2 regions of the Microbacterium panaciterrae genome follow, and region 1 is predicted to be linked to the other one. Evidence: predicted binding sites of a transcription regulator. Region 1 holds the regulator's gene; the other holds the start of a gene.
What was found. Region 1 encodes LexA, which represses DNA repair genes until DNA is damaged. Its sites were predicted from a motif close to TCGAACANNTGTTCGA; they were not measured.

Region 1 (7,227 bases):
GAGGAGATCGCGAAGCTCTCGCATGCCGTCTCCGCGGGCGGCTACACGCTGATCCCGCTGCGGCTGTACTTCTCCGACGGCCACGCCAAGGTCGAGATCGCCCTGGCCAAGGGCAAGCGCGAGTACGACAAGCGGCAGACGCTGCGCGAACGCCAGGACACCCGCGAGGCCGAGCGCGCGATGCGCTCGCGCAACCGCATCGGCGAATAGCCCTAGGGCATCGGGTCGAAGCCGAACACTCCGCCCAGGAAGCGCAGTTCGGCCTCCGCCGCCGCGATGATCGTGTCCGCCTGCCGGAAGCCGTGCCCTTCGCCGGCGAACAGCACGTATTGGTGCGCCACACCGCGGGCCGCGAGCGCGTCACGGATCGCCTCCGACTGTGACGGCGGCACGACGGCGTCGTCGGCGCCCTGCAGGATCAGCACCGGCACGTCGATCCGGTCCGCATGCGTCAGCGGTGAGCGTTCGATGTACGTCTGCTCGGCCTCGGGCAGCGGGCCGACGAGCCCGTCGAGGTAGTACCGCTCGAAGTCGTGCGTCTCCTGGGCGAGCAGGCGCAGGTCGACGACCCCGTACCGGTCGATCCCCGCCGCGAACACGCCGCCGCGCACCAGCGCCGACAGCACGGTCCAGCCGCCTGCGGAGCCGCCGCGGATCGCGATGCGGGCGGGATCCGCGATCCCCGCCTCGGCCAGGCCCCGCGCCGCCGCGAGCACGTCGTCGACATCCACGACACCCCACTGTCCGTCCAGGCGCGTGCGGTAGTCGCGGCCGTAGCCCGTCGACCCGCCGTAGTTGACCTCCAGCACGCCGATGCCGCGGCTGGTGAAGTAGGTGATCCATCCGGCCTGTGCCCCGGCCGAGTGCGCGGTCGGGCCCCCGTGCACCTGCACGATGTACGGCGGCAGCGCGCCCGGAACGGGGGAGACCTCCGGGTTCGCGGGGGCGTGGTCGAACGCGTGCACGGGGCCGTGCGTACCGGCGAAGGTCACCGGACGTGCTCCCGGCACCCAGGCCGGATCCACCGGATCCCCGCCGCGGATCGCGCGGACCGTCCCCGCATCGACGTCGAGTTCCCACACGCCGGGGGTGACCCGCGCACCCTGTCCCATGACCAGTACACGCGATCCGCGGGCGTCCTCCAGACTGAGGTCGGCGTCGAACGGCACGTCGAGTTCGCGGATCAGTGCACCGTCCCGATCCAGCAGCACCAGCGAGTCGGATCCGTTCGTGCGCACCGCGAGGATCCGGCCGTCGTCGAGCACCCGGAACCAGCGCTGGCCGAGCACCCACAGTCCGCCGCCGGTGTCGGCGTCCACGGGGACGGAGTCCTCTCTCGTGGCGGGAGGCGTCGGAATCGGGGGCACCGGCTGCGCGCCGATGCGCGCCCGGTGCAGGTTCCACCGGCCGGTCGCATCGTCGGCGAACAGCACCTCGTCGTCGGAGAGCCACTCGGGCTGCAGCGCCGCCCGGCTCGGGATCGCGCTGTCCGCCCCCGTGGCGAGGTCGACGACGCAGGCCAGCGCCGATTCCCACGGCATACGCGTGTCGGGCCAGACGACATAGGCGAGACGGGTCCCGTCGGGCGAGAGCGAGGGATGGGCGTAGAACCCGCCGCGGTAAACGACCCGGACGACGGCCGCGTCGTCATCCGCGGCAGACCCGTCCAGCGGGATCTCCGCGATGGCGCGCTCGTGCTGTTCGGGGCGCAGATCCTCCTGCACGGCGAACAGCCGGTTCTGCTGCACCCGCAGGCCGCCGTAGCGAGGCCCCGGCGCGGTGAGCGGGACGGGGACCTCGGAACCCGGATCCAGGCGGTGCACGCGCTGGTCCTCGCCGTCGACGAAGAGCAGCGTCCCGTCTTCGGCGACCGTCCATGCGCCGCCGCCGTACTCGTGCACGCGCGACCGCGCGCTCCACGGTGCGGGCAGCACCTCGTGCACGGAGCCGTCCGGATCCTGACGCCGCACGGTCAGCCGGCCGCGCTCCTGCGGCACGGACTCGCTCCACCAGATGCCGTCCGCGCCGTAGCGTGCCCCGTCGAGCTTGACGCCGGCGACGGCGAGGTCGACCGCGGACAGCGGGGAAGGCCAGGATCCGTGCAGGGGCGTCATGCTTCGAGCGTAGAGCGCTGCCGATGCGGGTGCACGGCGCACCGGCACCCGTCGCCGACACATGGTGAAACACAGCACGCGCCGCGTCTCGGGGCCCCTTAGCGTGGGGTGACCGCCCCGACCCAGGAGAGACATGTCCTTCGACGCGCCGCCGTTCGCCCCGACCGGGGCGGCCTCGCCGCGCGTGCCGATCTCCTTCGAGCTGTATCCGCCGCGCACCCCGGCACCGGTCGAGGCGCTGCACGAGACCATCCAGCAGCTCGCCACGGCGTCGCCGCGATTCATCTCGGTGACCTATGGCGCCGGCGGATCGGTCGGCGGGCGCTCGCTGGACGTGCTGCGCTACATCCGCGAGCAGACCACGGTCGAGCCGCTCGCGCACCTCACCTGCGTCGGCAGCACCTACGCGGGCGCCTCGCGGCTGATCCGGGAGTTCCTCGATGCCGGGATCCTCAGCTTCCTCGCCCTGCGCGGGGACCCGCCCCTCGATGAGAGCGAGCCGTTCCTCGGCGACCTGGAGAGCTCGGCGCAGCTGGTGCAGCTGATCGATCGCGCGCAGGCCGAGCGCGCGCCGTACCAGGAACGGCCCATCCCCGGGGTGCCGGGCGCCGTGCAGGTCACCCCGCGCAAGAAGGTCAACATCGCGGTCGCCACCTACCCGAACGGACACCCGCGGTCCGTGCACCGCAACCAGGACGTCGAGGCGCTGCTGGCCAAGCAGGCGGCCGGAGCAACCCTTGCGATCACGCAGCTCTTCTTCCACGCCGACGACTACTTCGCGTTCGTTGAGCGCGCCCGTCGCGCGGGCGTGACGATCCCGATCCTGCCCGGGATCATGCCGATCACGTCTCCGGCACGGCTGAACCGGGTGCTGGAGCTGAGCGGCGAAGAGCTGCCCGCCGAGCTGTCCATCGCACTCGAGGTCGAACCCACCGTCGAGGGGCGCACCCAGATCGGCATCGCGCAGGCGGCCGCGCTCGTGCGCGAGCTCGTCGACGGCGGAGCGCCCGGTGTGCACCTGTACGCGTTCAACCAGCACCGCACCGTGCTCGGCGTCCTCGAGGACGCCGGCATCCTCCAATCCACCAGCGCGCGCTGAGCCGCACCCTTCCCCCCTTCCGTCAGAGAGGACCGTCATGACCGCATTCCCCGAGGGCACCGTCCTGGGCTATCCCCGAATCGGCCGCAAGCGCGAGCTCAAGAAGGCCGTCGAGGCGTTCTGGGGCGGACGGATCGACGAGGCCGAGCTGGAGAGCACTGCCGCAGGACTCCGCGCGGCCACCCGCGAGCGCCTCGCCGTGCAGGGACTCGGACGTGCCGACTCGGCGATCCCGGAGTCGTTCTCGTACTACGACCAGGTGCTGGATGCCGCCGTGACGGTCGGCGCGATTCCCGCCCGGTTCGAGGATCTGCGCTCCGCCGACGGCACGATCGGCCTGCCCGCGTACTTCACGATCGCCCGCGGCGAGGGGGAGCGCGCCCCGCTCGAGATGACGAAGTGGTTCGACACGAACTACCACTACCTGGTCCCCGAGATCGGGCCCGACACCGTGTTCTCGCTCTCGAGCGACCGGATCCTGCGTCAGGTGCAGGAGGCGGCGCAGGCCGGCTTCCGCACCCGTCCGGTGATCGTCGGTCCCGTCACGTTCCTCGCGCTGGCGAAGGCCGCGGACGAGGCGCCGGAGGGCTTCGATCCGCTGTCCCGCCTCGACGACCTGGTGCCCGTCTACGCCGAGCTGCTCACGGCGCTGAAGGCCGCGGGCGCCGAGTGGGTGCAGATCGATGAGCCCGCCCTGGTCAGCGAGTCCCTGCCGGCCTCCGTCGCAGAGCTCGGCGCCGCGGCCGCACGCGCCTACGCGGTGCTCGGCGGACTCGCCGAGCGCCCGGCGATCTTCGTCGCTGCGCCCTACGCGGCGCTGGACGCCAACCTCGCCGTGCTCGCCGCCGCTCCGATCGAGGCGATCGGCCTCGACCTCGTCCGCGGCACGGTCCCGGCCGCCGTCGCGGGCCTCGCGGACAAGGTGCTCGTCGGCGGTGTGATCGACGGGCACAACATCTGGCGCGGCGACCTCGCCGCGGCCTTCGACACGCTCGAGGCGCTGCGCGGCCTCGGTGCCGCGGGCGTCGCGGCGTCCACCTCCACGTCGCTGCAGCACGTGCCGCACGACGTCGAGGACGAGACCAAGCTCGACGCGCGCCTGCTCGCCTGGCTCGCCTTCGCCGACCAGAAGGTCGCGCAGGTGACCACGCTCGCCCGCGGCCTCGCCGAAGGACGCGACGCGATTGCCGGCGAGCTGGACGCCGCCTCTGCGGCCCTCGCCGACCGCCTGAGCGCACCCGGAGTGCGCGTCGACGCCGTCCGCGACCGCACCGCCGCACTGACCGGCGCCGACTTCGACCGCGGCGACTACGACGCCCGGGTCGCGGCGCAGGAGAGCGCGCTGGCGCTGCCGGCGCTGCCGCTCACCACGATCGGATCCTTCCCGCAGACCGGCGACATCCGCCGCGCCCGCGCGCAGTTCATCCGCGGCGAGATCACCGCGGACGAGTACGACGGGTTCCTCCGCGAGGAGATCGGCCGTGTCGTCGCGCTGCAGGAGGAACTGGGCCTCGACGTGCTCGTGCACGGCGAGCCGGAACGCAACGACATGGTGCAGTACTTCGCCGAGAATCTCGACGGCTTCGACGTCACCGAGAACGGCTGGGTGCAGTCGTACGGATCCCGCGCGACCCGTCCGTCGATCCTCTGGGGCGATGTGTCCCGCCCGGCGCCGATCACCGTCGCCTGGTCGCAGTACGCGCAGTCGCTCACCGCGAAGCCGATGAAGGGCATGCTGACCGGGCCGGTCACGATCCTCGCCTGGTCGTTCGTGCGCGACGACCAGCCGCTCGCCGAGACCGCCAACCAGGTCGCTTTGGCGCTGCGCGACGAGATCGCCGACCTCGAGGAGGCCGGCATCGCGGTCATCCAGGTCGACGAGCCCGCGCTGCGCGAGCTGCTGCCGCTGAAGAAGGCCGATCAGCCGGCGTATCTGGACTGGTCCGTCGCGTCCTTCCGCCTCTCCACGGCGGGTGCGGCGACCGCCACGCAGGTGCACACGCACCTCTGCTACTCGGAGTTCGGCGTGGTGATCGACGCGATCCGCGCCCTCGACGCCGACGTGACCTCGATCGAGGCCGCGCGCAGCCGCATGGAGGTCGTCACCGACATCGCCGCCAGCGGTTTCGACCATGGGATCGGCCCGGGTGTCTACGACATCCACTCGCCGCGCGTGCCGCAGACCACCGAGATCGAGGCGCTGCTGCGGCGTGCGGTCGAGGAGATCCCGACACGTCAGCTCTGGGTCAACCCGGACTGCGGTCTGAAGACCCGCGGCTACGAGGAGACGAACGCCTCGCTGCGCAACATCGTCGAGGCCACCCGCCGCGTCCGTGAGGACATCGTCGTCGCGGTCTGACCGCCACACGAAGAAGAGGCCGCCCCGGGAATCATCCCGGGGCGGCCTCTGCCGCGTGACGTGGATCAGACGGCGCGCAGCACCGCCACGAGCTTGCCGAGGATCACGGCGTCGTCGCCGAGGATGGGCTCGAACGCGCTGTTGCGGGGGAGCAGCCAGACATGGCCGTCGCGCCGGCGGAACGTCTTCACCGTGGCCTCGCCGTCGATCATCGCGGCCACGATCTCACCGTTCTCCGCGGTGTTCTGCGAGCGGATGACGACCCAGTCGCCGTCGCAGATCGCGGCATCGATCATGGACTCTCCGGAGACCTTCAGCATGAACAGTTCGCCCTTGCCCACCAGCTGGCGGGGGAGGGGGAAGATCTCCTCGACCTGCTGCTCGGCCGTGATCGGCACGCCGGCGGCGATCCGGCCGACGAGGGGCACCAGGGCCGCATCGCCGACGGACGGAGCAGCGTCCGCCGGATTCTCGCCGGACAGGGCCGGCAGATCGATCAGCACCTCCATGGCGCGCGTCTTGCCGGCGTCGCGGCGCAGATAGCCGCTCAGCTCGAGCTGCCCGAGCTGATGCGTCACGCTGCTCAGCGACTTCAGGTTCACGGCGTCGCCGATCTCGCGCATGCTCGGCGGATACCCGTTGCGTGCGATCGACGTCTGGATGACCTCGAGGATCGCCATCTGCTTCGCGCTCAGGCTCTTCCGGCGCCGCGTCCGCGGGGCCTCGGGCTCAGGGCTCGCGCTGCCGTTCATGACATCTCCTTCGATTCGAATGTCGGTGGTCCGTGGTGAGGTCTGTATATCGAAACCGTATCCGAGAGAGACACGGATTCGGAAGATCTGTTCGAGCGTGTCGGAGATGTCGTGGAAGCGATGTTCGAAGAACGCTTGACAGATGTTCGAAGTCGAAAGTATCTTCGGAACGTAGGTTCGTCTCCCCAGAGGCCGGAGCGGATGTTCCCTCAGACAGAGGGACTCCCTCCGGGGGAGCGGACCGACAGCACAATTAAGGAGAAGCACCATGAGCAGCATCACCTTCGCCCCGTCGCTCGGTTCCGCCGGAGTCTCCGGAACGCGTCTGCGGATCACGGCGCGCGGTCGGCGCGTGCTGGCCGCGCTGGTGACGCTCCCGATCGCGGCGGCGATCGCGTTCGCTGCGGTGAGCGGCGGTTCGGCGCTCGCGTCCGGCGAGCTGACCGGCGCCAACACCTTCGCCACGGTCACCGTGCAGTCCGGCGACACGCTCTGGTCCATCGCGGGCGAGGTCGCGCCGAAGGTCGACCCCCGCGACGTGGTCGCCGCGATCTCGAAGCTGAACCTCATCGACGGCGGCGTGATCAGCGTCGGCCAGCACCTCGCGATCCCCGCGCAGTACTCCACGGCGGGGCGCTGACGCGTCATCCGACGTCATAGCCACGTGGCGCCGCTTAGCATTGCAGGGTGACTGTCTCGCTCGACGACCTCCCGCTCCGCGACGATCTCCGCGGCCTGCGCCCGTACGGCGCACCGCAGGCGCCCCTCCCGGTGGCGCTCAACGTGAACGAGAACACGCATCCCGTGCCGGACGCGGTGGCGAGCGACATCCTCGACGACATCGCGGTGGCGCTGCGCGACGTGAACCGGTACCCGGACCGGGAGTTCACCGAACTTCGCGAG
Region 2 (7,227 bases), on a different contig from region 1:
CACACCCGCGACACCGTGCTCGGGCTCATCTCCGAGGACACCGGCCAGCCGATCGAGCGGGTCTTCGAGGACTCGCTGCACGACCGCTGGTACAGCGCCGAGGAGGCACGGGAGTACGGCTTCATCGACGAGATCACCGCCGACTTCGCGGCGATCCTGCCCCCGCTCACCCGCCGCAGCATCGGCCTGACCGCAGAAGGAGCATGACATGGCCTCATTCCTCGTCCCCAACGTGATCGCGACCTCCCCGCGCGGGGATCGCGTGCTCGACGTGTACTCGCACCTGCTGTCCGAGCGGGTGATCTATCTCGGCACCCCGCTGGATGCGGATGTCGCCAACGTGCTCGTCGCCCAGCTGCTGCATCTGGACGCCACCAGCGCGGACCGCGACATCCAGCTGTACATCAACTGCTCCGGCGGCGATCCCAGCGCCATGCTCGCCGTGTACGACACGATGCGGTTCATCCGCTCCGACGTGGCGACGTTCTGCATCGGGCAGGCGGTGTCGGTCGGCGCGGTGGTGCTCGCCGCGGGCGCGCCGGGCAAACGCGCGGCGCTGCCGCACGCGCGTGTGATCCTGCATCAGCCGGCTGCGCAGGGGCGCGGCACGATCCCCGATCTCATCCTGCAGGCCGACGAGGTGGTGCGGGTGCGGGACGATCTGGAGCGGATCCTGGTCGCGCACAGCGGGCAGACGGCCGAGCGCCTGCGAACCGACACGGACCGTGATCTCGTGCTGACCGCCGAGGGAGCGCGCGACTACGGGCTGGTCGATCAGGTCGTCGTGCAGGTCCCCCCGGAGCACACATCGCCTGCCGGCACGAGCTCGTCGGGCGTTGTTCAGGCAGCCAGCGCGTAGGTTCCGCGGGCGGGCTGAGCGGCCTGCCGGATCGGCGCGGCGGAGCCCATCGTGATCCGCTCGGCGACACCGAGGGTCAGATCGAGCAGCGTCAGTTCGAGCGCGCCGGAGACTGCGGCCAGCATCTCACTGGACGCTTCTTTCCTGCCGCGCTCCATCTCGGACAGATACTGCGGGGAGACGCCGGCACGGCGTGCCGTCTCCGCGAGCGTCTCGCCGCGCCCGATGCGGGCATCCCGCAGCAGTTCGCCGACCATTTCGCGCCAGAGCCGCTCGGGCTCTGCCGTGGGGTGTTCCGTACCGGGGGTCTCGCGCGTCGAGGTCATGGCGCCATGCTAGGCAGGCCGTTCACGACGACGCGAGCGGATCCGCTCTGAGCAGAATCACCCGCCCCACGGTCGAGATGCCGAGAATCCGTCGTGGGGATCAGACGTCGTGGATGAGCCGTTTGCCGGTGTTGCCCACCTCGAAGCGCTCGTAGCCGAGAGCGTCGTAGAAGCCGAGCACCTGCTCGTTGCCGGTGCGGACCATGAGCTGCACCTTGGGGCATCCCATCGCCTGAAGCAGCCGCTCCGCCTCGGCGACGAGCGCGCGTCCGATGCCGGCGCCCCGGCGATCGGACGCGCTGGCGAGGTAGTACAGCCAACCCCGGTGCCCGTCGTAGCCGCCCATCACGGATCCGACGATCCGGCCGGAGGGATCACCGTCGGCCGGTTCCTCCGCGACGAGGAACAGCTCGGGCTGCACACGCAGCTTGCGTTCGATGTCGGCGCGGGGGTCGTTCCACGGACGGGTCAGGCCCGCGTCCTCCCAGAGCGCGATGACCGCGTCGGTGTCGCGGCGCTGGAACGCCCTGATCTCGAATGCGGCGGTCATTCGCTCTCCTCCACGATCCCGTGCACGTCGATCGGACTCCGCGCGTCGATCCACTCCGCTTCCGCGTAGCGGCGGAACCAGGACACCTGGCGTCGGGCGTACCGACGGGTGAGCGCCTGGGTCTCGGCGATCGCCTCGTCCTGGGTGAGCGTCCCCTCGAGCTGGGCGAGCGCCTGGGCGTAGCCGATCGCCCGGCGTGCCGTGGTCCCCCGTTCGAGACCGTGGGCGCGCAGCTGCGCGACCTCGTCCAGCAGGCCCGCCGCCCACATCCGCTCGACGCGGCAGTCCAGCCGCTCGACCAGCACGGCGCGTTCGACGCCGAGTGCGAGCACCCGGGTCCGCGGGGCCCAGAGCACGGGGCGCTCCGGAAGGGCGGCGCCGTGCGTCCGCTCCCCCTGCGCGAGCACTTCGAGCGCTCGGACGAGGCGGCGGCCGTTCTTCGGATCGACCCTGGCCGCCGTCGCCGGATCCTGCTCCTTCAGGCGTGCCAGCAGCGGCACGGGGCCGTGCTCCGTCAGCTCGGCCTCGAGCCGGGTGCGCAGCGCGTCGTCCCGCGGCGGGAAGCGGAAGTCGTACAGCACACTCGACACGTACAGGCCGGATCCCCCGACCAGGATCGCATCCGCGCCGCGGGCATGGATCGCCTCGATCGCTGCGCGCGCCCGCGGCTGGTACCCGGCGACCGCCGCATCCTCGCTCACGTCGAGCTCGTCGAAGAGGTGATGCGGGATGCCGCGGCGCTCTGCGACGGGGAGCTTGGCGGTGCCGATGTCCATACCGCGGTAGAGCTGCATGGCGTCGGCGTTCACGATCTCCGCGCCGCGGCCCACCGCGGTCAGTGCCTCAGCGAGGTCGAGCGAGAGAGCGCTCTTGCCCGTGCCCGTCGCGCCGACGACGGCCCACAGGCGCGCGGCGGCGTCTGTGGGCGGCGTCTCGCTCACACCCCGATGCGCAGGGTCGGCAGGCCCAGCGACACCGCCCGGGGTGCGCCATCAACGGCCGGCGCTGCGGGTACCGCGCAGGACTCGGATTGCGAGCGGTCCCAGGCGTCGCCGCCGCGCGTGCGCCGGATCTTCAGCGGAGCGCCGTCGGCCGAGTCAGCCAGCAGGTGGAACGGTGCCGCATGTGTGACCGTGACCGTGACGACGTCGCCGGGGCGCGGCCGGTCCGATCCTTCGGGCAGTTCGAAGTGCACGAGGCGGTTGTCCTCAGCGCGGCCAGTGAGGCGGTGGGTCTCGGCGTCCTTCTTGCCTTCTCCGACGGAGACGAGCACCTCGACCTCGCGACCGAGCTGACGCTGGTTCTCCTCGAGGGAGATGCGCTCCTGCAGGGCGATGAGCCGGTCGTAACGCGCCTGCACGACCGCCTTCGGGACCTGATCCGCCATGGTCGCGGCCGGGGTGCCCTCGCGGATCGAGTACTGGAACGTGAATGCGCTGGCGAAGCGAGCCTGCTCCACCACCCGCATCGTGTCCTCGAAGTCCTCTTCGGTCTCGCCGGGGAAGCCGACGATGATGTCGGTGGAGATCGCCGCGTTCGGGATCTTCGCGCGCACCCGGTCGAGGATCCCGAGGAACTTCTCGCTGCGGTAGGAGCGGCGCATGGCACGCAGGATCCGGTCACTGCCGGACTGCAGCGGCATGTGCAGCTGCGGCATCACGCTCGGAGTCTCGGCCATGGCATCGATGACATCGTCGGTGAAGGCCGCCGGGTGCGGGCTGGTGAACCGGATCCGCTCGAGTCCCTCGATCTCCCCCGCCGCGCGCAGCAGCTTGCCGAACGCCTGACGGTCGCCGAACTCGACGCCGTAGGAGTTGACGTTCTGGCCGAGCAGGGTGACCTCGATCGCACCGTCGTCGACCAGCAGGCGGAGCTCGTTCAGGATGTCACCGGGGCGACGATCCTTCTCCTTGCCGCGCAGGCTCGGCACGATGCAGAACGTGCAGGTGTTGTTGCAGCCGACGGAGATCGAGACCCAGCCGCTGTGCGCGGAATCACGCCGTGTGGGCAGCGTGGACGGGAAGACCTCGAGCGACTCCAGGATCTCCAGCTCGGCCTCGCCGTTGTGGCGCGCGCGCTCGAGCAGTCCCGGGAGGGAGCCCATGTTGTGAGTTCCGAAGACGACGTCGACCCAAGGTGCCTTGTCGAGCACGGCCTGCTTGTCCATCTGCGCCAGGCAGCCGCCGACGGCGATCTGCATGCCGGCGTGCTTGTCTTTACGGCTCTTCAGGTGGCCCAGCGTGCCGTAGAGCTTGCCGGCGGCGTTGTCGCGCACGGCGCAGGTGTTGATGATGACGATGTCGGCTTCGGCGTCCGCGTCGACGCGGACGTAGCCGGCGCTCTCCAGCGAGCCGGAGAGCCGCTCCGAGTCGTGCACGTTCATCTGGCAGCCGAACGTGCGCACCTCGTACGTGCGCGGACGTCCCGCATCATCGAGCGCCGCATCGGAGGCCGCGATGATCGTGGGTTCGCTGAGGGGAATGGTCATGATGTCAGCCATTCTACTTTCGGCGCACGGCCACCGGCCCCATCGGGCCTCACCGTCAGTCGGAGTCCTCGAACCGCACCCGGCCCCTGCCTGCACCCGACGGCGTCTCCCGCCACGCGGTACGCGCGGCGTTCATCGCGACCCCGCCACCGTAGCCGCGCCGGGAGAGCTGGCCCACGAGCCGGCGGATCGCGGTGTCTTCGTCGTACCTGCGGAGACCGGCGACCTTGGACCGCGCGTATTCCAGCGCGCGTTGCGCGTCGTCGTCCTCAAGGGCGGACAGCGCCTCATCCGCGATCTCCCGCGGGATGCCGCGCTGCGCGAGTGCACGGGAGATGGCGACTCGCCCCTGTCCCTTCCGCTCCGAGCCCGAGGTGACGAGGTACTCGGCCAGCGCCGTGTCGTCGAGGTAGCCCCGCTGCTCGAACTCGTCCACGATGAGCGCTCGGTCGTCGGCCGCAACGGAGAGTTCACGGAGGACGTCCGCCGCCTCCCGGCTCGTCAGCTGCTTCGTGCGGAGCTTGCGCACCAGCACTTCTCGCGCCTGATCGAGCGGATCACCCTCGTCCTGCTCGGCCACGCTGTGACGACCGACCGCACGGAGCCGGGACGGCCCGGCACCCGCGGCGCCCCTGCCGGATCGCTCCGGCCGCGGTGGCGCCGCCCCTTCTCGAGGCAGCGCCGCCGCGGCGGGGTGGCGCGAGCTCGGGCCGCGGAACAGCGGGGTCACGGGGGCGAGGCGTCCGCCTTCCGACGACACCCCGCCCTCGCTGTCGCCCGTCATGATCAGGCCGGACGCCGCTGCGTCAGCTCGTCGACCGCCTCAGCGGGGACCGACGCACCGCCGATGCCGAGCTTCTGCTTGATCTGAGTCTCGATCGTCGCAGCGATGTCGGGGTTCTTGAGCAGGAAGTTGCGGGCGTTCTCCTTGCCCTGGCCGAGCTGGTCGCCGTCGTAGGTGTACCAGGCCCCCGACTTCTTCACGATGCCGTGCTCGACGCCGAAGTCGATCAGGCTGCCCTCGCGGGAGATGCCGATGCCGTACAGGATGTCGAACTCGGCCTGCTTGAACGGCGGCGCCATCTTGTTCTTGACGACCTTCACGCGGGTGCGGTTTCCCACCGCCTCCGCGCCGTCCTTCAGGGTCTCGATACGGCGGATGTCGAGACGGACCGAGGCGTAGAACTTCAGCGCCTTGCCGCCGGCGGTGGTCTCGGGGGATCCGAAGAACACTCCGATCTTCTCGCGCAGCTGGTTGATGAAGATCATGGTGGTGTTGGTCTGGTTCAGACCGCCCGTGAGCTTGCGCAGCGCCTGCGACATCAGGCGGGCCTGCAGACCCACGTGAGAGTCGCCCATCTCCCCTTCGATCTCCGCGCGCGGCACCAGCGCCGCCACGGAGTCGATGACGATGAGGTCGATGGCACCCGAGCGCACCAGCATGTCGGCGATCTCGAGCGCCTGCTCACCGGTGTCCGGCTGGGAGACGAGCAGTGCGTCGATGTCGACGCCGAGCTTCGCGGCGTAGTCGGGGTCGAGCGCGTGCTCGGCGTCGATGAACGCCGCGATGCCGCCGGCGCGCTGCGCGTTGGCGATCGCGTGCAGGGTCAGCGTCGTCTTTCCCGAGGACTCAGGACCGTAGATCTCGACGATGCGGCCGCGCGGCAGTCCGCCCACGCCGAGGGCGACATCGAGGGCGATGGATCCGGTGGGGATCACGGCGACGGGGGCGCGCTCGTCGCTGCCCAGTCGCATGACCGAGCCCTTGCCGAACTGCTTGTCGATCTGAGCGAGTGCGGTCTCGAGGGACTTCTCGCGGTCTGCGGGTGAGGGCATGACGTGCTCCTTCGTGCTCGTGAACTGCCGCCTGTAGGCTGTCGCGACTGCTCCGGCTGGAGCGAGCTCTCCGACAAGGCGAATGACCTCGTGGTCATGTCGAACACGCTAGAAGGGGCCACCGACATTGTGGCGTCGGCCCCAGGAACCGTGGACGATCCGATCAGGAAACCATCTGTGCAGGACGATACCCGCTCATCGAACATGTCTTCGACGACACGCCGAGGATGTTCACGCACCGATCGAACACGAGCCGATCCACGCACCAGCGCGAAGCCCGCGCTCAGGCCCGCTTGGGCTCCATCCGGCCCGCGCCGTGCCAGCGCCCCTCGGGGACGTCCATCTCGGCGCAGAGCGCGAACCAGACCTCACGCGCCGGGACTCCGTCCGCCATCGCCTGCGCCGCGGTGCGGCCGCCCACCGTGCTCAGCACCAGATCCGCGACCAGCGCATCTCCGCGCACGCCGAACTCCGCATCCACCGCACGGAGGAACTCGCTTCGCCGCATCCGATCAGCGCAGCGACAGTTCGGACTCGACCGAGGCCACCAATTCGTCCGGGACCATGTCCGGGATGGGCTGCAGACCCTCGAGCTCCGCGATCCGATCGCCGACTTCGCGCATGATGGTCGAGATGGGCACGTCGAGCGCCTCGGCCACTGAGGCGAGGATCTCGCTGGACGCCTCTTTCTGACCGCGCTCCACCTCGCTGAGGTACCCGAGCGCGACGGACGCCTTGCCGGCGACCTGACGAAGCGTCCGGCCCTTCTGCAGACGGAAGTCCCGCAGCACGTCGCCGATCTCCTGTCGTACGAGAATCATCGGGACCTCCTCTCCCCTGTCGAACTGTTCGAGACGGCCGACCGGATGGTCAGTCTAACTCGCCCCCGTGGGTTCGACGCTAGTATTTCGATCTGTGCATTGAATGTGAGCACACACGACTCAACTTCGGGATCAAGCCTACTATTCCCGGGCTGAGGAAGCGCCGTCAGCGTCCGTCGTCGCGATCACATCCCCGACCAGGGCGAGCGCAGCCTCGACGGTCGACAAACGGATCGCGGCGCGGTCACCAGTGAACCGGAACGTGCGGCTCACCGTCGCCGCAGCAGTGCTCACGCCGATGTGCACGGTGCCCACAGGCCGGCCGCCCTGCGCGGTGGGCCCCGCGA

Region 2: the regulator LexA is predicted to act here: its motif matches at 6,258-6,273, upstream of recA (recombinase RecA).

Annotation. Positions count from the first base shown of each region.
Region 1 is NZ_BAABGP010000024.1:27,241-34,467, reverse strand. Features, by position in the region: gene smpB (SsrA-binding protein SmpB) at 1-210, shown strand, start outside; gene ABD882_RS16705 (S9 family peptidase) at 213-2,114, opposite strand; gene ABD882_RS16700 (methylenetetrahydrofolate reductase) at 2,248-3,213, shown strand; gene metE (5-methyltetrahydropteroyltriglutamate--homocysteine S-methyltransferase) at 3,251-5,572, shown strand; gene lexA (transcriptional repressor LexA) at 5,638-6,324, opposite strand; gene ABD882_RS16685 (LysM peptidoglycan-binding domain-containing protein) at 6,593-6,964, shown strand; gene ABD882_RS16680 (histidinol-phosphate transaminase) at 7,012-7,227, shown strand, end outside.
Region 2 is NZ_BAABGP010000008.1:534,506-541,732, forward strand. Features, by position in the region: gene ABD882_RS07545 (ClpP family protease) at 1-207, shown strand, start outside; gene ABD882_RS07550 (ClpP family protease) at 209-859, shown strand; gene ABD882_RS07555 (helix-turn-helix domain-containing protein) at 841-1,185, opposite strand; gene ABD882_RS07560 (GNAT family acetyltransferase) at 1,286-1,735, opposite strand; gene miaA (tRNA (adenosine(37)-N6)-dimethylallyltransferase MiaA) at 1,732-2,676, opposite strand; gene miaB (tRNA (N6-isopentenyl adenosine(37)-C2)-methylthiotransferase MiaB) at 2,673-4,223, opposite strand; gene ABD882_RS07575 (regulatory protein RecX) at 4,279-5,007, opposite strand; gene recA (recombinase RecA) at 5,010-6,059, opposite strand; gene ABD882_RS07585 (DUF3046 domain-containing protein) at 6,343-6,567, opposite strand; gene ABD882_RS07590 (helix-turn-helix domain-containing protein) at 6,572-6,880, opposite strand; gene ABD882_RS07595 (CinA family protein) at 7,022-7,227, opposite strand, start outside.